3 regions of the Thermaerobacillus caldiproteolyticus genome follow, and region 3 is predicted to be linked to each of the others. Evidence: riboswitches for the same ligand, from Rfam matches in the RefSeq annotation. Region 3 holds a riboswitch; each other region holds the start of a gene.
The links. Region 3 has a riboswitch for thiamine pyrophosphate ahead of thiC (phosphomethylpyrimidine synthase ThiC). Riboswitches for the same ligand answer to the same signal wherever they lie in the genome.
Positions count from the first base shown of each region.

Region 1: linked by a shared signal. The riboswitch ahead of tenA (thiaminase II) and the one ahead of thiC (phosphomethylpyrimidine synthase ThiC) in region 3 are both predicted to bind thiamine pyrophosphate.
Region 2: linked by a shared signal. The riboswitch ahead of thiM (hydroxyethylthiazole kinase) and the one ahead of thiC (phosphomethylpyrimidine synthase ThiC) in region 3 are both predicted to bind thiamine pyrophosphate.

Region 1 is NZ_CP064060.1:70,648-80,873, forward strand. Features, by position in the region: gene ISX45_RS00370 (carbon starvation CstA family protein) at 1-126, shown strand, start outside; gene ISX45_RS00375 (YbdD/YjiX family protein) at 119-322, shown strand; gene panE (2-dehydropantoate 2-reductase) at 686-1,603, shown strand; gene ISX45_RS00385 (hypothetical protein) at 2,025-2,189, shown strand; gene ISX45_RS00390 (glycoside hydrolase family 13 protein) at 3,041-4,705, shown strand; gene ISX45_RS00395 (YfiT family bacillithiol transferase) at 5,044-5,571, shown strand; gene ISX45_RS00400 (class I SAM-dependent rRNA methyltransferase) at 5,601-6,785, opposite strand; gene ISX45_RS00405 (YbjQ family protein) at 6,940-7,263, shown strand; TPP riboswitch at 7,328-7,435, shown strand; gene tenA (thiaminase II) at 7,569-8,264, shown strand; gene ISX45_RS00415 (ECF transporter S component) at 8,251-8,838, shown strand; gene ISX45_RS00420 (ABC transporter ATP-binding protein) at 8,855-10,226, shown strand, end outside.
Region 2 is NZ_CP064060.1:1,546,048-1,556,273, forward strand. Features, by position in the region: gene ISX45_RS07580 (hypothetical protein) at 1-73, opposite strand, end outside; gene ISX45_RS07585 (acyltransferase family protein) at 170-1,165, shown strand; gene thiE (thiamine phosphate synthase) at 1,179-1,835, opposite strand; gene thiD (bifunctional hydroxymethylpyrimidine kinase/phosphomethylpyrimidine kinase) at 1,850-2,659, opposite strand; gene thiM (hydroxyethylthiazole kinase) at 2,673-3,482, opposite strand; TPP riboswitch at 3,545-3,654, opposite strand; gene ISX45_RS07605 (glycosyltransferase family 2 protein) at 3,711-4,742, opposite strand; gene ISX45_RS07610 (DUF6044 family protein) at 4,755-6,422, opposite strand; gene ISX45_RS07615 (class I SAM-dependent methyltransferase) at 7,098-7,778, shown strand; gene ISX45_RS07620 (HAD-IA family hydrolase) at 7,906-8,577, opposite strand; gene ISX45_RS20245 (GNAT family N-acetyltransferase) at 8,577-8,885, opposite strand; gene ISX45_RS20250 (hypothetical protein) at 8,911-9,435, opposite strand; gene ISX45_RS07630 (FdhF/YdeP family oxidoreductase) at 9,614-10,226, opposite strand, start outside.
Region 3 is NZ_CP064060.1:3,537,552-3,547,777, forward strand. Features, by position in the region: gene ISX45_RS17785 (Mpo1-like protein) at 94-444, shown strand; gene ISX45_RS17790 (class I SAM-dependent methyltransferase) at 419-1,465, shown strand; partial or broken gene ISX45_RS17795 (RDD family protein) at 1,589-1,997, shown strand; gene ISX45_RS17800 (hypothetical protein) at 2,321-2,548, opposite strand; gene ISX45_RS17805 (nitric oxide synthase oxygenase) at 2,624-3,721, shown strand; gene ISX45_RS17810 (PAS domain-containing sensor histidine kinase) at 3,999-6,125, shown strand; gene ISX45_RS17815 (DUF2935 domain-containing protein) at 6,200-6,625, shown strand; gene ISX45_RS17820 (NAD(P)-dependent oxidoreductase) at 6,658-7,524, opposite strand; gene ISX45_RS17825 (methyl-accepting chemotaxis protein) at 7,723-8,976, shown strand; TPP riboswitch at 9,184-9,298, shown strand; gene thiC (phosphomethylpyrimidine synthase ThiC) at 9,442-10,226, shown strand, end outside.

The sequences.
Region 1 (10,226 bases), 270 kb from region 3:
GTTATTGCGATGCTCATTTCGTCTTTGAATATATGGATGAAAGTAATAAGAAACAAACATGCATCATTAAAAGAGTCACCTTATATTCCAAGAGATGCAGGAGATGAGGTTAAGCATTATGCGTAAGTTTTTTCAAAAGGTTCTAGCCTATCGGAAACAATTTCTTGATTTGCTTGTTGGTGTACCGAATTACGAGAAATATGTCGAGCATATGAAGACACATCATCCAGGAGAGCCGATTAAGTCACGAAAAGAGTTTTTTTGCGAAGCACAAGAGGCGAGATATAACGGCAAAGGTGGGAAAGTATCGCGTTGTTGTTAAAGAAAGGGGACTGTTTGTTTCCCTTTCTTTTTCCTTAATGAGGATGTGATTTTTTGATGTTTGCTGCTATTTCGTTAGCGAGCTCATGGCCAATGATATTTTTTGGATTTTGTAATTCTGCCTTTGTTTAAAGATAAGAAGTGAAAATTTTCCTATCTTCAGCGCCCAATCGCTCAGGGCAAAGAAGAAACATTTGCACATCGTGAGAGCCAAGATGGCGGTATTTCGCCGCTGGCCTACAGGGCGTGGGCAGTTTTTCGGCGAAACCGAGATTTTGTTTTGCTTTGTCATTAGTTTGCATTCATCCATTTGTATTACTGTTGGTATGTGTAGCTTATGTCATTGCATAAGGGGGAATTAGTGATGCGAATACTAGTCGTTGGTGCCGGGGCAGTTGGTGGATATTTCGGTGGTCGATTGTTAGAAAAAGGGGTTGATGTCACATTTCTTGTACGTGAGAGAAGAAAGAAACAACTGCAAGAACGGGGGTTAGTCATTCAAAGCGTTCATGGGACTGCTGTGCTGAAGCCGACAACGCTCGTAACAGGAGAGAAGATAGAGCCATTTGATGTGGTCATATTTTCTAATAAGGCCTACCATTTGCGTGAAGCGATCCGGGATGTGAAACCATATGTCGGCAAGAATACACTTATTTTGCCATTACTCAATGGAATGGCGCATATGGATATACTTTGGAGTGAGTTTGGAAAAGAGAACGTACTAGGCGGTCTCTGTTTTATCGAAACGACACTAGATGAGAAAGGATCGATTATTCAAACGAGTCCATCTCATGATGTAAGATTTGGCGAATGGTCAGGGGAACGGACAGAGCGAGTGAATGAACTCGAAGAGTTGTTTTCAAACTGCAATGCCCGCTTTCGCTTAAGCGAGCAAATTGTTACCGATATGTGGCATAAATATTTATTCATTGCGACGATGTCAGGGGTTACAACATTATTTCGTGCTCCGATCGGTCCGATTCGTGCCGGGGAGTATGGACAGGACATCATATTAGCGTTGGCGAAAGAAATCGGCGCTGTTATGAGAGCGCACGGTGCTCCAATTGCGGATGGAATTGAGGAGAAGCAATTGGAACAAATGAACGAAATGTCTTCAGAGATGAAGTCTTCCATGCAGCGCGACATGGAAAAAGGACAAATGGTAGAAGCGGATCATTTGCAAGGGTATTTATTGAAGCTAGCAAAAGAGTATAAGATTCCGACACCACTATTAAAAGCGGTTTACCATAATCTGAAAATTTATGACCAGAACCGAGCATAAAAAGGAAACACATCGATGATTCCGAATAAGTTAAAATAAGAATTATTGCTCCATCAAGCAGCATGAGCATTGCCTTGACGGAGCAGCTGCCAAACAGCGATTAGAATCGTTAGGGGTTATGGTTTCTTTTGGAAGACATATGTATGAGATTGATGAATTTTCTCGTCTCCGGGTGAATCCTGTATGAAGCGTTTGCTGGCACTATGTGAAAGCCATTTTAACAACGCTCGGCTGGTTTAACTGCAATCAGTTGTTGAAATATATTTGATTACGATTTAATCAAGAAAAATCCTAAAATATTAGGCAGATATTCTGAGATTAACAGCGTTAATCAACGCGTTCTTACAGCGGTTTACCTTTTTCTGCGTTTGCTATGAAAAAGGGATTTGACGATACCCCTTCACTATTTTCAAGATGTGCCGTGGAGGAGGGGGCTTTTGCGATCGAACTGGCGGAAACGTGGAGTGATGATCAATGGGATATCGATCAAGAAAATCGTGCGTTAGAGGACCAGATCATCAGTGAAGGAGTTGCGGAAGGGATCATCATCGGCTGTAATTTTTGGAACTTGCTGCAGGGTTTATGACGTCCTTAAAAAACGCAATTGTTTTTATAGAAGATGATAATCTAGTCAATCCACAAATATTTGATCGAGATTTATAATTGCTTTCACACTAGCCAGAATTTTTTAAGTCAAGGCACTGGTGATCGGTCGATTTCAAAAGCTTCCATGATGACGAACGAAAAACTTATCAAAATCGTGAAAAAGCAAGAACTGTGACATATCCAGTCATGTGCCACTGATTTTCGCATTTTCTATTGGAGGTAGATATATACTCAAGCGTTTTTGAATAAGATAGAAATCACACTCCAACAGCATTCAATCTTTTCATTCGCGTTTATATGCGACTGAAAAGGAGAGCCCTTTTCTTTTTGAGACACTCAGCATAAGAATGAAAGATAAAAGCGAATATAGGATTGATGTGGATTGTGATATAAGCAGGGCTGTCATCGTATAATCAGCTAAAAAAGCTAACGTCTCTCCACTTTACTTTAAAGGGGGCCATTGGCCGTGTCTGGATAATCTTGTGCTCAAGAAAGATCCATCGCAAAAAATGACAGCTCCATTTAAAGTGCTGATTATCAACTATATCACTAAACAATTATCTTGTTTTTCAATTCGTTTGAAGCCTTTTCTGCTGTCGTTACCATTCTTGCAAAATCATATTCTTAAATGGCTATGCGGTTATTAGTTCCATGGTGCTCTTAGATAAATGTTGTTACGTATTGGTCAATTCGCTTTTAAACATTAAATCGGTAAGTAGTACCATTTTTGGTATAAAAAATTCCTTTTTTCATAAAATGCATTGTATATTGTGGTGATGTAGTGTAGAGTAATGTTGAAAGCGCATACAGGTAAAAGAGGAGGATACAGCCTTGAACAAGGTATGGTGGAAAGAAGGAGTAGCGTATCAAATTTATCCAAGAAGTTTTATGGATTCTAATGGTGATGGAATCGGGGATCTTCGTGGAATTATACAAAAGCTTGATTATTTAAAAGACCTTGGAATCGATATCATATGGATTTGTCCGATTTACCAATCACCGAACGCCGATAATGGTTATGATATTAGCGATTATCATGCGATTATGGAAGAGTTTGGAACAATGGAAGATTTTGATTTGTTGCTCGAGGAAATTCATCAACGCGGTATGAAAGTTATTTTGGATCTTGTCATTAACCATACAAGTGATGAACATCCTTGGTTTATTGAATCGCGTTCATCAAGGGATAATCCAAAACGTGACTGGTACATCTGGCGCGATGGAAAAAATGGCAAAGAGCCGAACAACTGGGAAAGTATTTTTGGCGGATCGGCTTGGGAATATGATCGGAAAACCGATCAATATTACTTACATGTATTTGATGCAAAGCAGCCGGATTTAAACTGGGAAAACGAAGAAGTGCGACGCGCACTATATGAGATGATTAATTGGTGGCTCGATAAAGGTATTGATGGATTCCGCGTCGATGCGATTTCTCATATTAAGAAAAAGCCCGGATTGCCGGATTTACCGAATCCCAAAGGGCTTGATTATGTTCCATCCTTCGCTGGTCATATGAACCAAGAAGGGATTATGGAGTATTTAAAAGAGCTGAAAATGCAAACGTTTGCGCAATACGATATTATGACCGTCGGGGAAGCAAATGGCGTCAAAGTCGAGCAGGCGGAAGAATGGGCCGGCGAAAAGAACGGAATTTTTAATATGATTTTTCAGTTTGAGCATTTAGGGTTATGGGAAAAAGGAACGGACGGTGGAGTTGATATTCGTCAGTTGAAACGCACGCTGACGAAATGGCAAAAAGGTCTTGAAAACCGAGGCTGGAACGCATTATTTTTAGAGAACCATGATCAGCCTCGTTCCGTTTCGACGTGGGGAAACGATAAGGAATACCTTACCGAAAGTGCGAAGGCGCTTGGCGCGATGTATTTTTTGATGCAAGGAACGCCGTTTATTTATCAAGGGCAAGAGATTGGCATGACGAATGTCCGCTTTGAAACTATTGATGAATACGATGATGTCGCAATGAAAAACTTTTATCGACTGGAATGGGAAAAAGGGCGTTCACATGAAGAAATCATGGAAGTCATTTGGAAAAAAGGACGAGATAATTCACGGACACCGATGCAATGGTCGAATGAAACAAATGCTGGTTTTACAACCGGAACACCATGGATAGGTGTAAATGAAAATTACAAAGAGATTAATGTAGAAACACAGTTAAAAGATCCTAATTCCGTTCTTCACTTTTATAAAAAAATGATTCGCCTTCGCAAAGAAAATGATGTTCTTATTTATGGAACGTACGATGTAATTTTAGAAAAAGATAAAGCGATTTACGCTTACACACGAACACTCGGGAACGAAAAAGCCGTCATTATTGTCAACTTGAGCGACAAGCCTGCTCTTTATCGTTATGATGCGATCAAATTGTCTTCGGATGATTTAGTGTTGCAAAACTACGAAGTAAAACCTCATAAAAACACAACACGCTTTAAGTTGAAGCCATATGAGGCGCGGGTGTATTTGTTAAAGTAAATAGTGATAGAAAGGGCAAGCAATGATGCTTGCCTTTTTTCTTCAAGGAATTCAAGGAAAGAAATATGTATATGTCCGTTGAACTCGTAAAAGAGCAAGTTGTAAAAAGAATAAGAGGAGGTGTAGCCTAGTTACTAAAATCCTGCCATGAACTGAAGGAGACATGACGAAAGCTACTGTTGAAATGAACCACGGAGTGCCTTTCACAGCGAGGGAATGGCAAAGGGATTCTCTTTTTGATGGCAGCTTGGGTGAGGGTCCGAGCATTATGCGGTGCTTCTTGGTTCCATCGCGGCTAGTAGATCTTTTTTATAGATTTTAGTAACTAGGAATGAGAAATGGAACATATTCGCTACCCGATCGGCAAATTTGAAAAGCCAACGTCTTTCCGTGAAGAAGATGTAAAGCAGTGGATTTCTGATATTCGAATGCTGCCAAAGCAGTTGCGTGAGGCGGTGAGCGGATTGAATGATGAACAGCTAAACACGCCATATCGTGAAGGAGGATGGACGGTTGCTCAAGTTGTGCATCATCTTGCTGATGCGAATATGAATGCGTTTATTCGTACAAAACTTATCGTAACGGAGGAGCTTCCTACTGTAAAACCTTTTGAAGAGAACGATTGGGCCGAGACAGCGGAGGCGCGTGCTTTCCCAATTGAATCTTCGCTTAAATTGCTAGAAGGGCTTCATGAAAGATGGACAGCTTTGCTTGAATCTTTACCACTGGAAGATTTTAAACGCAAGCTTTATCATCCTGCGATGAAGACAGAGTTAGAATTGTATACATGTGTTGCGATGTTTGCTTGGCACGGCAAGCATCATGTCGCACACATTAGAAATTTGCGAACGCAGAAAGGATGGTAAGCAAAAACGGACATCAGTCTTGATGTCCGTTATCTGCGTGAATGCACTTCGTAAATCGCAAATTTTAGGTAGTCGCCTTCATCGGCGGCAAGCAGTTTCGGATGATCGTAGCCGGCGCCGCTCCAATGAATTTGCCGCAAAATCTTTTTCGCATCAAACGCCGCTTCCTCAATCATCGCTTGGAACATATCGGCATGGACGTGATACGAGCAGCTTGCCGTCACGAAAAAGCCGCCGTCTCTCACAAGCTTTAAGCCGTTGAGATTGATGTCTTTATATCCACCTAGTGCTTTTGGGACAGCGTGAGCGGATTTGGCGAATGCTGGCGGATCAATGATGACTACATCCCATTTTTTCCCTTCGTGAACCGCTTCTCGCAAGTAATCGAAGGCATTGGCGACGACGAAATCAACGTTTGTAAATCCGTTTAATGCAGCATTGCGTTTCGCTGTTTCGATGGCATGTTCAGAAATATCGACAGCGGTCACATGTTTTGCTCCATACAAGCACGCATTGAGCATAAATGATCCTGTATGGGTAAAGCAGTCTAATACGGTTGAGTTACTGTCGATGAGCGGTTTAATTGCCGCGCGGTTTTGACGCTGGTCAAAGAAAAATCCGGTCTTTTGTCCGTTTTCAATATCAACAATATATTTAACGCCGTTTTCTTCAATCATCACTTCCGTCTCACATTGCCCGTACCAAAATCCCTTTTCTTGTTGGAGCCCTTCCAGCTCGCGGACGTACACATCATTGCGCAAATAAATCGCTTTTGGATTAAATACTTCCAGCAACCCGTTTAAAATCCAATCTTTCCGTTTTTCCATACCAAGCGACAAAATTTGTACGACAAGCACATCTTCGTATTTATCGACGATCAAGCCAGGCAAAAAGTCAGCTTCTCCGTAAATAGCACGGCAAGAACGAACGCCGGGAATCATTCGCTCACGATACGCCCACGCCTTGCGAATGCGGTTCAGAAAAAACTGCTCGTTTAACTCGTCTTCTGGATTTTGCGTAAGGACGCGCACAATCATTTGCGATTTTGGATTAATATAGCCTTTAGCTAAGAAGTAATTTTGATGGTTATAAACCTCGACAAAGTCGCCCGGTTTAAAATCTCCTTCAATATAGTCAACTTCACTTTGGAATATCCAAGGATGGCCTTGTTCGAGACGTTTTTTTCGCTTTCGTTTCAGAAATACTTTTGCCACATTCTCCACTCCATTACCTGTAATGATTTGCTTTTTCTATGATACAGAATTGCTGGGAAAGAAGCAATTCTGTCAGCTTTTGTCGTAATTTGGAAGGACTTTTTTCATAAACGTAGAATAATGATAAACATAGATGGAAGAAAAGAGGGATACGGTGATTATTGCGACGACCGATTACATACCGGGAAAACAAATTAAAGAGTATAAAGGGTTTGTTCAAGGAAATACCGTTCAATCGAAACATATCGGAAAAGATATTATGGCGAGTTTTAAAACGATTGTCGGCGGAGAGATTAAAGCGTATACCGAGATGATGGAGGAAGCGAGACAGATTGCGATTAACCGCATGATCGAAGAGACGAAACAGCAAGGGGCGAATGCGATCATTGGGGTGAGGCTAACGACAGCCGCCATTATGGCGAACACGTCAGAAATTTTGTCGTACGACGGAACGGCAGTAGTCGTTGAGGAAGAGTAAAATGACTTGACAACCGTTCTAGCCGTGATATGATAAACTCAAACAGTAAAATTAAATAAGCAGCACGATCCACTAGGGGGGCCTTTAGATAGGCTGAGATCAAAGTGTGCCTTTGAGACCCTTAGAACCTGATCTGGGTTATACCAGCGTAGGGAAGTGGAAGTGGCAGGAATCTTTTGCTTGTTTACGGTTTCTAACCCACTTTCTTTACGCTTGTAAAGAAAGTGGGTTTTTATTTAATGAAACATGCAGAATATGGGCCCGCTCTACATGTTTCATACATTTATGTTTTGGAGGGGATTTTGATGGCATTTTCAACACTGTTGCGTAAGGCTGCCAACCCAATTTGGGAAGCGAGCTTTCAGCACCCGTTTGTCAAGGAACTCGGTGAAGGGACGCTCGATATTGCTTGTTTTCGTTATTATGTTTTACAAGATTCATATTATTTAAGTCATTTTGCAAGAGTGCAGGCGCTTGGGGCGGCAAGAGCAAATGAGTTATCAACGACCGCTCGCATGGCACATCATGCACAAAATACGTATCAAGCCGAATTATCGTTACATGAAAAGTTTTCGAAGCAGCTTGGAATTACGGAAGAAGAAAAAGCTTCGTTTATTCCGGCGCCGACGGCATATGCGTATACATCACATTTGTATCGCGCTGCCTACGAAGGGCATTTAGGAGATGTGATTGCGGCGATTTTGCCGTGTTATTGGCTTTATTATGAGATTGGCGAGCGCTTGAAAGATTGCAAGCCGGAAGAGACGATTTATCAACAATGGATTGCCGCTTATGGGTCCGAGTGGTTTCGAAGTTTAGTGGAAGAACAAATTGCTCGATTGGATGAGATTGCAGAAACTGTAACGGAAGCTGATCGAAAGCGGATGGAACAGCATTTTATCATTAGCAGCCAGTACGAATATGCTTTTTGGGAAATGGCATATCACCTAGAAACATGGCCAGTAACAAGAAAGGAGACAGCAGAGCATGTCAGCAACTAAAGGATTGAAATTAGCGGATATTTTAACAACGATTGTGATTTCAATTGTATTTGGAATTGTTTATAAATTATGGGGACCGTTTTACTATTTTGTCAAACCGTTTGGCTTTCATCTGGACCAACTCATCTATGGAATGTGGTTTATCGCAGCGTCCGTAGCTTTTCTCATTATTCGTAAGCCAGGGGTAGCTCTTCTTGCGGAAATTGCTGCATCTTCCGGTGAGTTTATTATGGGATCCGAGTGGGGACTTGAAGTATTGCTTTACGGCGTTGTGCAAGGATTGTGTGCGGAAGCAGTATTTGCGACGTTTCGCTATAAGCGTTTTGATCTCTTCGTTGTTTCATTAGCAGCGATTAGTTCTACCATCGGTTCATTGATTATGGATTTTTACAAAGGGTATATTGAAGCGTTGGCTCCTTGGAATCTCGCATTATTTCTCATTGCTCGCTTTGTCGGCGCCATCGTTATTTCCGGTGTCTTTGCTTCTTCATTAGTAAAAGCATTAGAAGCGACAGGAGTCACACAAATGGTTCGACCGGCTTCCAAGGAAGATTACGACGCGTTAGATCGTTAAAGGGTGAAACAAACAGATGGAACGGATTGCATCGGTCGAACAGTTACGTTTGAAATTTCCCGGAAAAGACACGTTATTGTTTAAAGATTTATCAGTGTCGTTTTACAAAGGGGAAAAAGTGTTGTTGCTTGGTCCATCGGGATGCGGAAAATCAACACTGATGCAAGTGCTTTCCGGATTGATTCCGCATTCGGTGGATATCCCAATGAAAGCCAAACACGTTCAAGTTCCGGATAACTGGGGATACGTATTTCAAGACCCTGATTCCCAATTTTGCATGCCGTTTGTCGATGAGGAAATTGCTTTTGCACTTGAAAATATTGGCGTGCCGCGCGAACAAATGAAAGGCCGGATTGAAGAATTGCTGAAAGAGGTTGGGCTGCACTTGACGCCGCATACGGATATTCAAACATTATCCGGGGGGATGAAGCAGAGACTCGCACTTGCCTCTGTTCTTGCCTTGCAGCCCGACGTGTTGTTTCTTGATGAACCAACAGCGATGATTGATGACGAAGGAACAGAATCAATTTGGAAGACGGTTAAGCAAATCGCCCATAATAAAACAGTCATTATTGTTGAACACAAAATTGAACAGGTGCTGGATTTTGTTGACCGTATCATTTTGTTTAATGATCATGGTGAAATCATCGCAGATGGTGAAGCGGCAACCGTGTTTCATGATTATAAAGACGTGATTGCTGATCAAGGAATTTGGTATCCCGGTATATGGGACGAGTATGTCAAACAACGAAAACGTCGTCAACCTGCTGTTCGAGAGGATGAAGTGATTCGTCTCGAACGTTTTCAAGGATATCGAAATCGAGAAGTAAAAATTCGTGTTGATCAAGCGATTGTTCGGTCGGGTGAATGGATTGCTATTACTGGAAAAAACGGAGCAGGAAAAAGCACGCTATTGCATGCGCTCATGAAGCTTATTCCAACCGACGGGGTGTATGAGCTGTTTGGAAAGCAAAGCGAACAATTCAAAACGCTCGCCCGCCTTATCGCATTTGTATTCCAAAATCCGGAGTTTCAATTTGTCACCAATTCAGTGTGGGAAGAGATGGCGTATTCGCTCCGGCTTGAAAAGCGCTCTAAAACAGAAATTGCTGAGACCGTCGAGAGCTTGTTACAAATGTTTCATTTGAAAGAGCAGCAAGACCAACATCCGTACCAACTATCGATGGGGCAAAAGCGCCGGCTTAGCGTGGCTGCTTCGATTGTAAGCGGGCAACAAATCTTTTTGTTAGATGAGCCGACATTCGGTCAAGATGCGAAAAATACGTTTGCGCTGCTAGAGCTGTTAGAGTCGTATCGCGAGCAAGGTGCGACGATTCTGATGATCACCCACGATGAGAATATCGTAACGCATTTTGCGACGCGAAGAT
Region 2 (10,226 bases), 1.7 Mb from region 3:
CGAGTTCTCCTGCATCTCCTTTTGCATTGATAATTTCTAGCAATTGAGTCATATCTGTCGTTTCGTGTTCCATGATTTACCCTCCTGTCGATATTCAACGCAATATCACCCCCATAACAAGCAAAAAAAATTCGAATTAGTATAGAAAAAAGAGATGGGGGAAGGTGTGATGAGCGAACGCGATTGCTATTTCGACAATGCGAAATGTTTTTTAATGCTCCTCGTCGTGTTTGGCCACTTTCTCCGCCCTTATATTGATAGTGAGTTGTTTGTCCATAGCTTATACGTTTGGATTTTCTTTTTTCATATGCCAGCGTTTATTTTAATTTCCGGCTACTTTGCTAAAGGATTTCGTCAGCATGGGTATTTGAAAAAAATCACGAAAAAATTATTGCTTCCTTATCTTATTTTTCAACTATTGTATTCGATTTATTATTCGTTTTTATATGAAAAAGATACGGTACAAATCGATGTTTTTACACCGCATTGGAGTTTATGGTTTTTAATCAGTTTGTTTAGCTGGAATATATTATTATGGATTTTTGCCAATATACCTAAACATATTTCTCTATTGATCGCCTTGTTACTCGGCGTGGGGGCCGGAATGATCGAAGCGGAAAAATGGTTGAGCTTATCTCGAACATTCACGTTTTTTCCGTTCTTTTTAATGGGTTTTTTCTTGCAGAAAAGCCATTTTGAACGATTGCTGACACGACGTGTTCGCCTATTTTCACTAATCGCCTTAATCGGCATGTTTATCTGTATTCATCTCGGGTTTCCTGATTTGCCGCAAGAATGGTTGTACGGCTCTAAATCATATGAAACGCTAGGTGTTCATGAAGAAAAAGGAGCTATAGGTCGACTGATTATTTATGGAGCGAGCGCTTTCATGATGTTTTGCTTTATGGCGCTCATCCCAAATCGTCGCTTACCAATTTCAACGTTGGGCACAAGAACGTTTTATATTTATATTCTTCACGGGTTTATTTTAAAATATTTACATGTGACCCATTTTCCTGATTTCATTATGGACATTCACGGCTATCCGTTGTTGCTCCTTTTATCATTGTTCGTCATGTTCATTTTAGGAAGCGAACCGATTGTTCGGCTTGTGCGACCTCTAATTGAATGGCGCTTTCCAAAAAAGAAACGGGCTGTTTCGTAACTGAAACAGCCCGTTATTTAACTTTTACACATTGAACAAATTGTCTTGTTGCATCAAATGGCGACTCTGCAGAGGCGATCGCGCTAATGACAGAAACACCATCAGCTCCAGCAGCGATGACTTCACTTGCATTTTCATGCGTGATTCCACCAATCGCCACGATCGGAATGTCGATGCCGCTGTCACGAAGAAACCGAATGATAGAAGCGCCTTGCGCCTCCTTTGCATCGTCTTTCGATGTCGTTGGAAAAATTGGACCGACACCGATGTAATCAGCTCCAGCTGTCATCGCCGCGCGCGCTTCTTCCAAATTGTGAGCGGAAACGCCAAGAATTTTATCGCCGATCTTCTTGCGAACGACATCGGCTTTTTCATCGTCCTGTCCAATATGCACTCCATCCGCATCGAGCTCAATTGCTAATTCGACGTCATCGTTGACGATAAACGGCACGCCATGTTGTCGGCAAATCTTTTGCAACTCTTTTGCGAAAGCATACTTCTCCTCGCCTGTGAACGCCCCTTTTCCTTTTTCACGGAATTGAAACAATGTGATCCCGCCAGTGATTGCTTCGGTTAAAACGTTCAAAGGATTTTTCTTACAGTTGCTGCTGCCCATAATAAAATACACGCGTAACAATTCTTTCATCGTTTCTGTTGAGATTCGTGTCACCGTTCATCACCTAATCATGATAAATTCGCTTGTCGGTACGCCCAATGATTCGTCGGACCATGACCGTGACCAATGCCTAATTCATGCTCAATTGCTGCTTGAATAAATGCTTTCGCTGTTTGTACCGCTTCCTTGACGCTGCGGCCTTTCGCGAGTTCCGCCGTAATCGCTGCTGCAAATGTACAACCTGTCCCATGCGTATGGTTCGTTTCGATCCGTTTGCTTGTAAAATATGAAAATTCATGACCATCGTACAATACATCGACTGCTTCATCGTCGTCATCATCATGACCGCCTTTAATGACGACATGCTTGACACCTAGTTCATATAGGCGCTTTGCGGCTTCATGGCGATCATTGATTGTCCGGATTGTCATGCCTGTTAACACTTCCGCTTCCGGAATATTAGGAGTAATGACCATCGCCAATGGAAGCAAGTGTGTTTTTAAGGCGCTAACCGCTTCTTCTTGTAAAAGCGGCGCACCACCTTTCGCAATCATCACTGGATCGACGACAAGCTGATTCCAACCAAATTGCTTCACTTTGGCTGCCACCGCTTGAATAATTTCCGCGCTAAACAACATCCCTGTTTTGACGGCATCGGCTCCTAAATCCGTCCCGATCGATTCAATTTGCTGTTCAACCGCCTCAACGGATAAAGGATATACTCCTTGTACGCCGAGCGTATTTTGCGCCGTCACCGCTGTTAATGCGGACATTCCAAATACTCGCAGCTCTTGAAATGTCTTTAAATCTGCTTGAATGCCGGCGCCGCCGCCGCTGTCAGAACCAGCAATCGTTAACGCTTTGTACACGTTTCTCATGACAATCTCCCTTTCACTTCACTTGTTCTATGAGACTATATTGACGAATATCTTCTTCCCCTACACGAGCAAGTTCGTTTAAAAAGGCAATTTGAAAGCTTCCCGGACCCGCTTCTCCCGCTTTTTTCGCTGCGATTTCCGCAGCAACTCCATAACTGACAAGCGCAGAAGCTGCCGCTACCAATAAATTGGATTCAACAGCGGCAAACGCCCCGATGACCGATGTTAATAAACAGCCCGTTCCAGTGACTTTCGTTAAAAGCGGATGGCCGTTACGAATGACGTATGTTGTCTCCCCATCGGTAACCACATCGTCTTTGCCCGTAATCGCGACAATGGTATGAAGCTGCTGTGCTGCTTTTTTTGCCAACGCAACGACATCACCGTTTCCTTCGCCGGCATCCACACCTTTAATCATCCAATTTTCTCCTATGACATTGGCAATCTCCGCCGCATTGCCGCGAATGACAGAAACGTTCACTTCACGAACAATCTTTTTTGCCGTTTCTGTTCGGTAGCGCGTCGCTCCTGCCCCAACCGGATCGAAAATGACCGGAACGCCGTGTTCGTTCGCCGATTTTCCAGCCATCAACATCGCTTCGACTTCCGTTTCGTTTAATGTGCCGATATTTAATACAAGCGCTCCAGCGATTTTTGCCATATCAGCCACTTCCTCTTTCGCGTATGCCATAACCGGAGAAGCGCCTAATGCAAGCAAACCGTTTGCCGTAAAATTTGTAACGACAACATTAGTGATATTATGAACGAGCGGATTAGCCTGCCGCACGTTTTCTAATGTTTTGGCAATCTCTTGCACGTCCATCCTTGTTCCATTCCTTTCCACACAAAAATAAAAAACACTTTGCGCGCAAGCAAAGTGTACACTTCTCTCCTTGTCACTTTCCCTACGCTGGCATTACCCAACAGGTTCAAACGGTCAACGACGGATTAGTCGTACTCTCAGCCTGATTCCACAGGCTCCCGCTCACTATTTATTTTTACAAGCCCAGTCTACTCCTTCTTGAAAAGGAATGCAAGCAAAAAATCGCCGTTACCTATTCCTCTTCTGAATATCGACGCTTTTCCGCTCTTCTCCAAGCGATGGAACATGATTTACCGGAAGCGGCAACGGAAAATTGAATAAATCAAGATCAATGATATAACGCGGACGGCGTTTTGTTTCTTTATAGATTTTCCCGATGTATTCCCCAATCAAGCCGAGCGCAATGAGCTGAAGTCCGCCAAGAAGCCAAATCGACGTAATAAGCGATGTCCACCCCGTTTGCGTATAACCGTTAAATTTTAAAAATAGAAAATATGCCCCAAAAAACAAACTCACAAAAAAGGAAACAAATCCAACGAGCGAAATGAAACGAATCGGTGTAATGCTGAATGAGGTAATCCCGTCTAAAGCAAACGCCAACATTTTTTTAAGCGGGTATTTCGTTTCTCCCGCTAATCGCTCTTTTCGGTCATAATAAACAGTTGTCGAACGGAAACCAAGCAACGGTACAATGCCGCGCAAAAACAAATTCACTTCTTCAAACCGTTCGAGCTCCTCAACGGCGCGTCGACTCATGAGACGATAATCGGCATGGTTATAAACGATATGCACCCCCATCGCTTTCATTAATTTATAAAACCCTTGGGCGCTGTGGCGTTTAAAAAACGAATCCGTATCTCTCTTATTCCGTACTCCGTATACAATTTCGTATCCTTCATGAAACTTTTTCATAAACTCACGAATGACGGAAATATCATCTTGCAAATCGGCATCTATGGAAACGATACAATCAGAAAGCATTTTAGCTGCAAATAATCCGGCTAAAAGGGCATTTTGATGCCCGGCATTGCGGGCGAGTTTCAATCCTTTCACTTCTGGATATCGCAAGCTTGCTTTATAAATAATCGTCCACGTAGTATCGTGACTTCCATCATCAACGAACAATAGTTTACTTTGTTCAGAAACAAGCTGCTCGGCTATTAATTGCTGAAGCAAATCACGAAGTTGCCGAATCGTTTCTGGAAGCACCTCCTCTTCGTTATAACAAGGGACTACAATAGTGAGAACCGGTTCGCTCATCGCTATTCCTCCTTACGATGTCACTTTATATAGATAAATCGTCCATGCGGATTCATCGGAATGAAACACTTTTTCCAGTGCTAATTGATTGCTTTTAGCATTTGTAATCGGTAAGGCGGAAAAAATATAGCGTCCGCCCATTTGACGAAACACATCGGTATTTAGCTGTAAATTGGTAATCTTTTTCTTTGAATGTTTTTTAAACATATAATGCTTGCCTAACTCGTCTACGAAAATATAACAACGTCCTCCCCATTCATCGAAATACTCGCGCAGCTTTTTATTTTTCGCTAGCTCACGCGCAATGATTTTTCGAAACTGGTGTTTATACCTCAACGGATAAAAATTATTGTACGTATCTAATGTGTAAAACCCGTTATATTGGGCGATCGCCGGATGAATTCCGATGCTGGCGACGCGATATTTGTACACAGGAAGGCCTATGTATTCTTTAATCTCTTGAAATTGTTCTTCGGCGTAAAACTGCTTAAACGACGGTTTGTGGCGATAAAAGATTTCCTCATTAAATATCGCAAGCACGATGAGTTGTGCCGCAATCGCGGTAAAACATGCTTTTTTCCACGCTTGTCCTTGTTGCCATAAAATTTTTAACGAAAGCGCAAATAGCATGTAAATCACCATCGGCCGCAAAAAATGATAGCGGGCAAAGTTAAATTTATCGAGAATGTCAAAGCGTTCAGTTAACGGGACCCATCCTTTATAAAACCAAAACGCATACCATGCCGAAAGAGCGAAGTTCAAAGCATGAAGAAACAGAAACATTTTTTCTTGCTTCCATAATTTCTTTTTCCAAACCATATATAAAGCGACGAACGTCACCGGCAAAATGACAAGACCGTGCACCGTCATCACGTGATTGTGGCCCAGAATATAATTTTTCAACGTCAATCGAATAGCACGCCAAAAAGAAAGACGGGCATGAAAATATTCATCACGACTCGTCGGTTCATCAGCAAATAAAAGCGAATGGACAAGGCGGTATTCAATCGCAACATAAATAGCCGTCATGTACACAATCGCCAATAAAAATCGCCAATTCCACCCTTTCCCGCGCACAACATCCACAAGCCAAAAAACTCCCATGGCACTAAGGAAAAAGAAAAAACCGAGCACAAGACTGGAATAAAAGGGCAAAAGCGTAAGCACAAGATAATTTACCCACGAACGCTCGCCGGCACGAATGTTTAAAAACGCCCATAACGCAAGCGGCATTCCAAGCGTGCTTAACATGCCCGACGGCCAAAACGGCGTCAATGCAAAAGCGAGAGCTGCACCAACACGAATCCAAGACCATTCCGGGGATTTGATCACATGTTTTTTAAGCAAAAGATACATGCCGATAAACGCAAACACGCGCGTGATCGCTTGGCTTAATCCATAGGCGTAAATGGATGGAAATAACGCATGAAGCCAAACGATTCCGCTAAATTCTGTTCCATACGCATTTCTCGGTAAGCCGTTAATAATTTGCGGAATGACGGCATTAATCGGACCAAACAGCTCCCCGCTTCTTGTTAACACCTTATACCACGCAATATTGGAATCAAGATTATCGTGAACACGCATATGCGCATCTTCGCCAAAAACAAAATACGGCGATACAAAAACAGCAATTGCAAGGAACGAGAAGAACAGTAATCGCTTTTCCATTTTCTCCATTCTCTTCTCCTCCTTTGCCTCGTCCTAACAGACGCCTATTGTCTCCCTTTATTTTCTAACGATAAGAAGGAAAATATGCATAAAAAAGCTCTTCCTTTCACAGGAAGAGATTGTTTTTTAGAGGTTTATAAAGATAAGATGTGATGTCTTCAATAAGATATTGCTCGTATGTTTTTCGTTCTGACTAGAAAATAGCAAACACTTCCCATACTAATAAAATAACAACAATAAGCAGAATTTCTATTCTGAAAAGAGGAAGAGTCAGGATTAACATGCTAGAACGAGATAATACCAAGAAAAAGGGCCATTTCCTAGAATCTTTAGATAGCTTATCTTAAGCGAATATAGTTCTTTTCTCGTAAAACAAAGAGCAAGATAAAACTCAAACAATACATGCAGGTCAAATTTAGAACGAATCTCCTTAATCGTTTAAAACCATTGTCAACCTCTTTGATACTGCTGTGAACATTCGAGAACAGCTCCTTCGGAAAACAACTGTCTCGTGACAAAATGATGCGATGATCGCTTAGAAAAAGTTAATATTTCCCAAAAACATCAGTCCTCTCTAAAAAACTTGATTCACACATGCCCATATATTAAATTAGTGTCATAGAATTAGAATGACTGTTATTAATATTCATATAATTCAGATATAAAAACTTAGGAGGATAACGGATGCGATTTACGCTTCGATATGGAATTGATGCCCCTTTTTGGGTAGGGATTCTCATCGTCATCGGATTGATATTTTCTCTTGTTAGTCTCAAAGGATTGCCTCAAAGTATAGGCGGCCTCTTCTTTGGGTTGTTCATGTTATCTATGGGTTTATGGATGTTCTTGTACTCCACAGTTATCAAAATAAAGCACCGACACGTTATTTTACGGCTAGCTCAAGTTGACAGGAATGATAAGGTACTAGATGTAGGAACAGGTCGAGGACTTCTTGCAATTGCAGCAGCACAAATGGGATGTAAAGTAACAGCCATTGATCGTTGGTCACAGTGGGACATTAGCGGCAACAGCAGGGAAGCTTTTAGAAAAAATGCAGAAATGGAACAGGTAGCTGATATTGAACTTATTGATGGAGATGCCTGTGAATTGCCATTTGCAGCTGAAAGTTTTGATGCCGTTGTGTCAAATTTTGTTATTCATAATATTAAAAGCGCTGAAGATAGAGAACAAGCAGTTCGGGAGATGTGGCGGGTCTTGCGTCCAAACGGAAGATTAGTCATTTCTGACATTCAGCGAATATCTGAATATATCGAGATATTGGCACCCTTAGCAAGTCAAATTGAAACAAAACGAATTTTTTACACCTTTCCATTTTCACAAATCGTTGTAGCTCATAAAAAATAAAGTCCTAACCTATATGATGCAAAAAGGACTGTCTCATCGCCGAACACCGACACGAGTTGAGGATTTTCCATTTTTTATGTGTTATTGAAATCGGCCTGTTTATGTTTGAGACAGTCTTTCTCTACTACTATATCTTTTTCCATTCCACGATCATTGAAACAATCTCCGAAAATTCATGTACAATGAAATCGGCATCACGCAGCTCATTATCGTTGGCAAATCCGAACCGGCAGCCGATGGACAACAAACCGTTCTCTTTAGCCGCTTGAATATCGGAACTCCGATCGCCAACCATCGCCGCTTTTTCAATGTCATAATCTCTCAACAACCGAGCAACTAAAGCGGATTTCGACGGCGAATGAAAGCGACCGACACTGTAAAAATCGATGAAATAACGTTCTAAGCAAAAGTATTGCCGAATAGCATCGACATAACGCTCCAACCCATTGCTGGCAACAAAAAGAGAAATTCCCTGTTCCTTGAGATAGGCAAGGGTAGATACGACTCCCGGATATAATTGCCCGTTTCCTTGCTCAATTTCCTGCACTAAATCTTCAAGAAACCATCGATCTGCAGCTTCGCGAACCGCTTCACTCGCGTTCGGTAAAAGCTGACGCCACACTTCTGGGAGAGTGACGCCGAGAATATTCAAATATTGCCGAACGGGAGTTTCTCCTTGCCATTGTCCTTCATTCCGCAACCGGTCAAACGTTTTATGCAATGCTGGGACAAGAATTTTCTCTGTTTGAAACAGTGTACCATCCATATCGAAAATTAAGGCAAAGGGGATTCGGCTCATTAGCATAGCTCCTTTCGAAATAGCACTACCATTGAATCCATCACCGGCTCATAGCCGATTTCCATATAAATTTTGTTTGACGTGGGATTTGCTAAATCTGTATACAGGGAAAATGTGTTATATCCCGAATCTAACAAATGTTGTGTGAGAGCAGCAACGCAATCGGAAGCATAGCCCTTTTTTCTCTCTTTCGGCGGCGTATACACAAACCCCACCGTTACGTTCGTTTTTGTCGGGCGTGCCCAGCAGGCCATGGAAACGAGCTTTCCATCAATATCCCATACATACAACCTCTTTTTTTCGATCATCTCTTCCGCTTTTTGTACGGCTTCCTCAACCGATATCGGCTTCCCCTACGTCTTGACAGAAGTGGTAGATCCACTCTTTCATAGTTGCGAAATCGTTCATTTCTGCTTGACGCAGCTTTCCGCTTGCCGAAGCCGGTTTTTTCACTTCAGTCAGGACGTAAATGCGTTGCTTCATATGAATATGAACGTCACTATGTTTCAGACGCGCAATTTGTTCAGCGAGCGATGTTACGAGGGTAGACTCACCGATCAATCCAGGAATATTTGGATAATCCTCGTATAGCTTCTTAGCTAAATCAGCAATCTCTTCAGATGTTAACGGCAATGATTTTGATAAAATCATTTGACGAGGGTGCGTTTGCAATAATACAAGCGATAACTCCCCGTTTTTTGTGACCGTTCCCATATAAAGAGGCTTATCGCCTTCATTTAAATTCATGAGTACCCCTAACAGTAAATTATTTTCTCCTTCATATTCATATTGCCCGAGAAATGGGAGTACATCTTGTTTAAATACCGAAGCATCACTGTATTTTCTTAATTCGATCATATTTCTCTCCTGTCCCCTAATTTTCAATTTGCCAAAAACAAAAATCTCCACATTCAATCCCTTTCAACAGTCATGAAGTGATAAAGATAATATCACTTTTCCTATTGATTAAAAGATTTTATTGGAATTTATAAAAAATTATACTTTGCAAATAAATCACATCTTAAAAGCTATGAAGTTAGTCAACGGTCATTTCCATCTCTTCAATGCGCTTTTCAACGTATTTCTGATCTTTCTGTGCGTGGAACGTCTCAGCTTTTTCGACGACAGCGATAGTATTGTACTCTGGGATTTTCGCGTATGTTTCATAGACTCCTTTTGGAATTAACACGTTTCCTTCCGGCCAATAGACAGCAATGTTTCCTTGTTTTACATCTGCGAACCTTGCTCGGCCCTGCATCATTCCATGACGATTATAAGCAACAATCGTCTCGCCTTCACGAATGCCAAGTTTCGTTGCATCCTCACGATTCATTAAAATATCATAACGATCTGCCGCATTAAATGGATCTTTGTCGCTATAAATCATCGAATTAAATTGCTTGCCGCGTCGAGTCGTCACAAAAAATTGTCCTTCCGCTTTTCGCAGCTCCGGCAATTCAATTGGAATTAAATTACCGCGGCCGTCCGCTGTCGGCCATACCCCTCCTTCACAAAGCCAAGCACCGCCCCATTGAAAAACATCACCTTTTTTCTTTAAATGCTGGATTCCATCATAGTTTCGATTCGCTATGGCAATTTCGTTGCGAATTTCCTGCGCATGACTAAAATGAATCAAATGTTTTTCTTCT
Region 3 (10,226 bases):
AAGCAAAATATAATGGAAGGGGAAAGGAATTTAGATATGAATGATGGAACGATAAATGAAAGCGTTTTATTTTTTGGGGGGAGGGAGAGAGCGATGGAATTTAAAGATTACGAGGAGTTTTGGCCGTTTTATTTGTTGCAGCACAGTAAAAGAGCGACAAGAGTATGGCATTTCATAGGTACAAGCTTTGTGTTTGTCTTTGTTTTGCTTGCAATTGTAACACTTCATGTCTGGTGGCTGCTTGCGGCTCCGGTCGCCGCCTACTCATTTGCTTGGTTTAGCCACTTTTTTATCGAAAGAAACAAACCTGCCACGTTTGGTCATCCGCTTTGGTCACTCCGCGCTGATTTTCACATGTATCGGCTGATGCTGTTTGGGCAATTGCAAAAAGAATTGGAGATGGTAAGGGGGCAATATTATGGAAATTCTTCAGTCGAACACTGACCACTATTTTTATTCCGAGGACGATTTTGGAAGGACAGAATTAACTCCCAGTTACCGCGTTGATTTGCGTAATCCAATGAACGAGCATCTAGACAAGTTTATTAACGCCAACATTGTGTCTGATTGGTCGCAGCTGACGTGGAAGGAAGTCGGAAAGCCATATGAGGTGAAAACAGTGGCGAAAGAAAAACGCGAATGGGAAAACGAAAACGGGCCAATGTCTGTGAAAAAGTCGTGGGAATTTTTTAACCGTTCGTTTCATGAATGGTTTGTAAAAGATGTGCCAAAAGAGATATCTAAAGCAAAACAGAAGGCATGGCGCTATTTATCTCGCTTTCAAATGAGCGAAGTGAAAAAGGCATTGGGAGAAACGTTGCGCCTTTCGTTATGGAATTATGCGCACCGGATCGAAGACGGAATTTGGGATCCGAGAGGAAAGCGGGCGCTTTTTGAAGGGCTTGATGTGAAGCGGCCCCGCATACTTTTTTTAGGAGCAGCAGAAGGATACGAAGCGATGCAGCTATATGCGATGTATCCCGGTGGAGAAGTGATTCTTGTTGATTATGATGAATTTTGCCGTACCGACCGCTTTGGGACATTTCCGGAAAGCTATCCGTTTTTAGGGACGAATCCAGCGACGGATCAGCCGAAAGTATGGTATAAGGATCAGATGAACATCCATTATATTGTTGACGATATTCGTAACTTACCATTTGATAAAGAATTTGATATTGTCATTAGCGTCGGATTGCTGGAGCATTTTCCTGATGAGCATAAACCCGAAGTGTTAGATTGGCACAGAAGGTTTCTGAAACCGGGCGGATATGTGATTATGACGACTCCTCGTTATCAATTAAAATCACTGCTTTTCTATAAAATTATGGCTGATGTCATGAACCATACGTACCGTGAGCTCATGGATATTCGGCAAATGGGATTGTATGTCTATGAAGGCGGCTTTGAAATTTTACGGCACGGTTTTATTAAAGTGCACAACGGAATTGTCGCCCGACCAAGATAAGTGGTTGTCAATATCGGAAGAAGCCGGTATGATAGGATTAAATGATCTTCCATGAATCAGGAATATTGGTAATGAATACATTGGTAGAAAGGGTTCAATGACTTCAGAGGGAGGCTATACATCATGGTGACAAAACCGGCTGGGTTTTGGAAAAGGTTTCTTGCGTCTATTTTAGATGGCATCATTATTGGTATTCCTTTAGCATTGATTAGTTATTGGATTACAGGGGATTGGGAAGGAGACGCTTTTACATCCATTGTAAATGTCTTATATTTTTGGATTGTTCCTGTTGTCTGGTCCGGGTATACAGTTGGAAAGAAAATGATCGGTATTCGTATTGTGAAAGTGAATGGGGAGAAGCTAGGATTTGGCGCGATGTTTTTGCGTTCGATTGTCGCATCCATTATTTACGGAATTACTTTCGGTCTTGCCCTTATTGTAAGTGCGATTATGGTAGCGGCTCGTGAAGACAAACGTGCTATTCACTCACGATTTCATCGCAGGGACATATGTGACCACAGAGCAGCCATAATCACAAACATCCATCGTTTTGTCTAGACAGATGTCGAGCAAGCGATGGATGTTTTTTATTTCTACAAAACTATTCTAAATAAATTCTGGATAAGGATGGCTTAAAAACTCGTGATGTGAGATGTCCCATCCGTATGCACCCGCACACTGAAAAAGGATGACATCACCAACACGGAGATGGGAACAATGTATCCCGGACTAAAACGTTGTTTGGAGTACACAGCTCGCCAGCGAATGTGACACATTCTTCTTGAATCGCAGGATGTTCAAATGGGTAGTCCCATGATCAATCGATATAATGGAACAAGGGTGATTCATTTTCCACTAGGCAGGTAAGCGTAAATGGTGAGTCCCGCTGCGGAGAATCACAAAATACCCTCCATGATTTTTCTCGATATATAACACTTCGGCAGCATAATAGCCATCATGAGACACAATGTATCGCCCTAGTTCAAAGATGAAGGCCACGGAGAAAATCGATGTAGGAGCATAATGAAATAATAGATCTAAAGTCGATACGCCCATCAGCGTGTCGCTTTTTATTTTGTTCAAACACAGTGATTTTTCCGTAGTCAGCTCTATGGTAAGATAAAAAAGTACAAAAATACAGTGGAAATTGAGGGAGTCATGTTGAGAAATCAAGAATGGTTGTGGAACGAAGCGGAGCGGTTTATTCATTTGTGCTATCAAGAGTTAGGTAAAAGCGAAGCAGAAGTGGAATCGCGCTTGCAGGAAATTCAACAAGAAATCCGTCGTACCGGCACGTATACCCATACGTATGAGGAACTCCAACATGGAGCGAGAATGGCATGGCGCAACAGCAATCGTTGCATTGGCCGCTTGTTTTGGCAAACGTTGCACGTATTTGACGCCAGACATTTAGAGAAAGAGGAAGATGTCGTCCAAAGTTTATTTCATCATATCGAGTTTGCCACGAACGGGGGGAAAATACGTCCAGCAATTACGGTGTTTAAACCAGCTGAAAAAGGCATGGAAAATGTGCGGATTTGGAATCATCAGCTGCTTCGTTACGCTGGTTATGAAACGGAAACCGGCGTTATTGGCGATTCTTCCTCGATTTCTTTTACAAAAGCATGTGAACGAATGGGATGGAAAGGAGAAAGAACCCATTTTGACATTCTGCCTTTGGTCATTCAAGTGAAGGGAAAGGAACCGAAATGGTTTCACATCCCGAAGGATATAATTTTAGAAGTTCCGATCGAACATCCTGAATTCCCTTGGTTTAAAGATTTACAGTTAAAGTGGTATGCCGTTCCCATTATTTCGGATATGAGTCTGGAAATCGGTGGCATTCGCTATACGGCAGCTCCATTTAACGGATGGTATATGGAAACAGAAATTGGTGCCCGAAATTTTGCTGATGATTACCGATACAATATGCTTCCGAAAATCGCTTCTTGCATGGGACTAGACATGAGCATGAACTCGACGCTCTGGAAAGATAAAGCGTTAATCGAGTTAAACATCGCTGTTTTATATTCTTATAAAAAAGCGGGCGTCAGCATTGTCGATCACCACACGGCATCGCAGCAGTTTAAGTTATTCGAGCAAAAAGAACAACAAGATGGCCGCCATGTAACAGGAGACTGGACATGGTTGATACCGCCTGTCTCCCCGGCGACCACCCATATTTTCCATAAAAATTATGACAATACGACCGTGACGCCAAATTATTTTTACCAAAGTCGACCTTATGAACCGTGATATTCTCATGTTATAAATGTCTGTCACCGCTTGAGTTTGAAAAAATTTGCGAAGTAACAGTGGATTGAAAGAGTTGAATTGTGAAGTCGAAGTTAGGTATACTTTTGGATATAAAAGATTGTCATCTGAAAGATGTGATGGAAGTGATTTCGAAGTTAGGCATATTTTTAGATATAAGGTAGGGTGCCCCTTTCTCTTAGATTTTTTGTTAAATCAGAGAATGCCCTACCTTTTTTCTTTTCGTGTTCTATTTATGAATGAGTTAAGGAGTAGCAATATGAAATGGTTTAAATCACAGATTTTTTGGAAAATCTATATCATTAATCTAGCCATTATCTGTACACTTTTAGGCTTAATGTTTATTGTATCACGTATCATATTACCGGAAATTTCAAAGGAACAATATCGGCAAGTTACTGATAAAACGGTTTTGCGCATGAAAGATCAGATTTCTCTTATTGCCAAAGACCTTCAAAGTCTTGAGAATTACGTTCAGTCGAATGAAAATTTTAAGTCGAATGATTTTAATCAACTTTCTAGGGGGTTAGCGAATATTGTTGATATTTCCCCTTATATTGATAGTGGTACGGTTCTGGATACAAATGGATATGTACGAGCTTTTTATCCGAATGACTTGAAACATTTGAAAAATTATAACCTAAGCAAACGGGAATATTTTCAGCAAGCACTCAAAACACAAAAAATTTATTTAAGCAATGTAGTTTCCGCGGATACAGGCCGATATTTGCTCGTTGTTTCAATCCCGGTCGTAAACGATCATAAAGAAGTCGAGCGAATAGTCAATTTATCGTTACGTATTGAAAATAATGAAATTTTTCAATCTATATTTCAAAGTTTTAAGATCGGGGAAAATGGGTATACGTTTATTGTTGATAGAAACGGAAAAATTATTTCTCATCCATCAAAAGAACGAATCGGGAAAGATGTAAGTCAAAATCCTATTGTAAAGAAGCTGTTAAAAAAGCAATCGGGGTATCAAGAAGTTACGAATACAAACGGGATTACTATGCTTGCTTCATTTGAGTATATCCCGATTTTAGATTGGGGAGTAGTAGCGCAAATACCGGCTGATGAAATTTATGAACCATATTTTGCATTTCAAAAATCATTATGGACGATTTCGCTTGTTGCCTTTATTGTTTTATCTATTCTTACTGCTTTATATGCACGGCAAATTATTCATCCAATCCGCAGATTATATCTTGCTGTAGATCAAGTGGCGAAAGGAGATTATAATCAACGGATAGAGAAAATTGACAATACAGAAATCGGAAAACTATCCAGTCGCTTCAATGAAATGATTCAGTATATTCGCCAGTCGAAAACGAATTTGCAGCTTAAAGAAGAACAACTGAAAGAACAGAAGGAATTTCTTCGTAAAATTATCGATATGAACCCAAGTTATATATATGCCATCGATAAGGAAGGAAATTTCACCCTTGTAAACGAATCGTTCGCTAAGCTTTTAGGAACAGAAACACAGCATCTTCTTGGCAAAAAGATCGATGATTTTCAGTTTAATATAGAATCTAATCCAGTTAGTGTGTGGGAAGAAATAGAGAAAATGAAGGAACGAATCGTTCTTGAAGAAGAGTTCAAAGATCAGGAAGGAAAGACTAGATGGGTAGAAACAGTGAGACTACCTATTTTCTCTCCAAATGAGGGAACCGATCAAATCTTATTTGTTTCTACTGATATCACAGAGCGCAAACAAGCGGAAGAATTATTGCGGAAATCAGAAAAGCTTGCGGTTGTGGGGGAGCTGGCTGCAGGAGTGGCCCATGAGATTCGAAATCCATTGACCTCTATCAATGGTTTTATGCATCTGCTAAAAGAAGAATGTGAAACACATAAACATTATTTTGAAATTATGGAATCGGAGTTGGAGAGAATTAACTTTATTGTTAACGAATTTTTGATGCTAGGGAAACCACAGGTGATGAATTTTCAGCGGAAGGATGTTTCTGTTCTTTTGAAAGATGTGATGACCTTGCTTGACGCACAGGCGATTTTAAATAATGTTAAAATGATTTCGGAATTTGAACCGAATCTTCCGCTACTTTATTGTGATGAAAATCAATTAAAACAGGTATTCATTAATATTATTAAAAATGCCATTGAGGCGATGACAAACGGTGGAGAGATTAAAGTTCAGGCGAAGGTGCAAGATAGTTGTCTTGTCATTCGCTTTATAGATCAAGGGTGCGGGATACCTAAAGACAGAATATCAAAGTTAGGAGAACCTTTTTACAGTACGAAGGAAAAGGGAACAGGTTTAGGATTAATGGTAAGTTATAAGATTATCGAAGCACATAACGGAAGTATTAAAATCGAAAGTGAAGTTGGTCAAGGAACTACTGTGGATATTATTTTTCCAATTTGAAAGTTATGGGAAATCATATCTTTTCCATCCTCCCCATATATTGAAATGAGAAGCGCAAGCGGGGAGATGGGATTATGCAGTTTTATTATGGTCAGCAAATGCCGCTTCGGATCTTGGATGAAGCTGAATTTTGGAAACATCAAGAAGAAGAACATACCGTTGTGATCCGCGAGCTTGTAGCAGGATTAGAAGAGCCGTATGTGGAAACACTTAAGAAATGGGAAGAAGTTCTTTCTGCGACACATCAACAAGTTGTGCGCTATATTGAATCGGTCACTCGTGCCGGATATTATTTGCCTGATCAGCTCTATAATCAAGTGTTGCAATTAGTGTCTTATTGTTTGCAGCAAAGCTTAGAATTTATCAAACTATGCCAACAGTTAAAAAACGAGAGTGCTGCTGTGAGTAAAAATCCGACCGCGAAAGTTGTGCTTAATCACATTATTCGTGAATCGGAATATTTTGTCGGTATTGCTCAAGTGTTGCTATATAGTAAGTAAAAGTAAATGCCTATCCTTGTTACGATAGGCATTTACTGATGTTTATGCGATAAGAATTGATAAATGGCGGAGAAATCTTTCTGATGGAATCCGTACTGTTTTGCCAAACCGTAAAGTTCTTTTGCAGCATTGACAAGTGGCAAAGAAACGTTATTTTCATAGGCAGCTTGTGAGATTAGTTGCAAGTCTTTTTGCATATGTTCAAGCGGAAACTCTGTGGCGAAATCGTTGCGAATAATTTTTTCTTTTTTCCCTTGTAGAAATGGCGCGGCACTCGGATTGTTTAAAAGTGTATTCACGACCGTTTCCTTATTGAGACCGAGCGCTTCACCGAGCGTGACAGCTTCAGCAAAAGCAGCCATAGACTCAGCAAGCAAGAGGTTGACGACGAGTTTCATTGCTGTTCCAGTTCCATTTGCTCCAAGATGGTAAATGGCTTTTCCCATCGCATTCAAAAGCGGTCTCACTTCTTCTACATCTTCTTGTTTTCCTCCGACAAAAAAGATGAGCTCTCCTTTTTCAGCGGGAATTTTTGAGCCTGAGACAGGAGCATCAAGAAAGCGGATGCCTCGTTGTTCTGCTTCTTTTGCCATTGCTCTCGTAAAAGAAGGGTGGACGGTGCTGCAGTCGATCCAAATCGCTCCTTTTGAAAGGGTATGAAGAAATCCATCTTCTCCGAGTGCGATAACCTCTACAGCGTTCGGGTGAGTCAACATGGTGAATACTATTTTTGCCTGATGCGCGACATCTTTTGGTGAGCCGGCCCATGTAGCGCCCTTTTCTAGTAGGCGTGTTGCTTTTTCTTTCGTCCGATTATAAACAATCAGTTCATAGCCTTTATCTAATAAGTTTTCTGCCATCCTGCTTCCCATAATACCTAAACCGATAAACCCGATCATCTATATCCCTTCTTTCGTTTTCGTTTATTATAGTTGTAAAACAAAAGATCTCTTATTGTCAAATATTGTTCTTGGCTGTTGTTTTTTATATTTATTGGTTCTCTATGTATTTATGATAAAAAACGTCGTTCCCATCTAAAAAAAGGAAATGTTATAATTATATATAAATTTTCAATTCATTGAAAGGTGAGGGGAAATATGTCAGTACATAGCTATGTCATTCGTACACTGTTTGTTGTCATTCCGAGTACTGCTCTTGTTGGTTTAGGAATATGTATGGCAAACGGAATAGCCGGTTCAGCGTTTTGGTGGACGATGGTCGGCACAATACTGCTTGGCGCTATCATTGGTATTTTATCAGCTATCTTAAACTATCGGCGCTTTATTGCTCCAATTTCGGTGATTAATCACTACTTGGAAAAGATGACAGAGGGGGATTTATCAACGCGTGTTCCTGTTGACGAGGTGAGAGAATTAAAGCCGATTGCCGTTTGCATGAATGAGATGGTAGAAACATGGCAAGCGGTCATCTCCAACATCAAGCGTCATTCCGATGACATGTCGTTATTTTCTGACCAGTTGACTCATATTGCCGAGCAGACAACAAAAGCGACAGAGCAAATTGCATCAACGATGGAAACGATTGCTTTAAGCTCTGAACAACAAGTCAAAACGGCACAGGAAACATCGATTTCAATGAACGGTATTTCAGGAACACTTACCCAAGTGTCAGCCAATACGCAGCATGTATCGATGAATGCAAATAAAACGTTTGCGAAAGCCAAAGCAGGGAGACAATCCATTGAGCAAATGGAAGAGCAAATGCAGTTTATTTATGAGCATGTTCAATCACTTGGACAAGTTGTCAAAGGGCTTGGAGAACGTTCCAATGAAATCGGTCAAATTACGCAAGTGATTACAGGAATCGCTTCACAAACAAATTTGCTCGCATTGAATGCGGCCATTGAAGCAGCGAGAGCAGGAGAACAAGGAAAAGGATTTGCGGTAGTAGCCGATGAAGTGAGAAAACTAGCAGAGCAATCGGCTCAGTCAGCTCAACAAATCTCACAACTCATTAGTGATATTCAAGAAGAGACAGAAAAGGCCATCGATTCTATGGAGACGGTCGTTAACGAAGTTTCACAAGGGATTCATGCCGTTCAAACGGCAGGTCTTTCTTTTGAACAAATTCGGGAATCTATTAACGGTGTTAATGAACAAATTGAACAAGTGTCTGCAGCCATTCAGCAAATGACGGAGAGCGCTCAGCATGTTGCTGCTTCAATTCAGAGTATTACCGCAATTGTCGAACAGTCGTCCACAGGCTCAGCCAACATTTCCGCTGCTACAGAGGAGCAAATGGCGTCAATGGAGGAAATTGCCTCATCCGCCTCCTCTTTAAGCAAGATGGCAGAAGAAATGCAGTCTCTATTGCAGCAATTTAAAGTATAAGCGCTATTATTGATTTTAAGTGCTTTCAAATTCAAATAAAGCATGGTAACTTCCTACAGGGCAGGACTTTCCCTGAATGCGTCTCATCGTATCGGATGTGAGCTCAAAGTTGTTCAGGAGAATGAAACGAACAGAACCAAAGTATAAAAAGCATTTACACCCATAAAAATATGTGTTAATATTTAGAAAAATGAATATGATTCATTGCTTATCTACTAGGGGAGTCCAATAGCTTGGACTGAGAGAAGAACGCGCTTAAGTTCTTTGACCCTTTGAACCTGATCTGGGTTATGCCAGCGTAGGGAAGTAGATAGTGGGAGTATTGTTGTATACTTGCGCTATTTGTCATTCCGTCGGGTTCTCTTGTTGGAGAACCCGATTTTTATTTCTTCGTCTTCTCCCTCCTATCGTCCACACGTTTTGGTGTAACTTCGGGTCAAAAAACAAAAGAGGAGGAGAAGTTACATGCCAAACATTTTATCCCTCATGCAGTTTCCTGCAAGTAAAAAGGTGTATGTCGAAGGTTCTCGGCCGGATATTCGTGTTCCGATGAGAGAAATTGCATTAAGTTCTACGAAAACAGAGGAAGGAACGTTTGAAAACCAACCTGTCCGAGTATATGACACAAGCGGACCTTACACCGATCCCCATTTTCAGCCTGACATTCATAAAGGATTACCAGAATTGCGTAAACGTTGGATTTTGGAACGAGGAGATGTGGAAGAATACGAGGGGCGCCAAGTAAAACCGGAAGATAACGGACTTCGCAGTGGAAACCAATCAGACATCGTTCTTCCATTTCATCGAAGACCACTTCGTGCGAAAAAAGGACGAACGGTCACGCAAATGCATTATGCCAAACAAGGAATCATTACTCCAGAGATGGAGTTTATTGCAATTCGTGAAAATATGGACCCTGAACTCATTCGCCAGGAAGTCGCAGCAGGAAGAGCGATTCTCCCTTCTAATATTAATCATCCTGAAAGTGAGCCGATGATTATTGGACGTCAATTTCATGTGAAAATTAATGCAAACATCGGCAACTCCGCTGTAACATCATCCATTGAAGAGGAAGTCGAGAAAATGCTTTGGGCGATTCGCTGGGGAGCCGATACGATTATGGATTTGTCAACAGGAAAGCATATTCATGCGACAAGAGAGTTTATTATCCGCAACTCACCGGTTCCGGTTGGGACAGTTCCGATTTATCAAGCGCTTGAAAAAGTGAACGGCATTGTGGAGGAACTAAC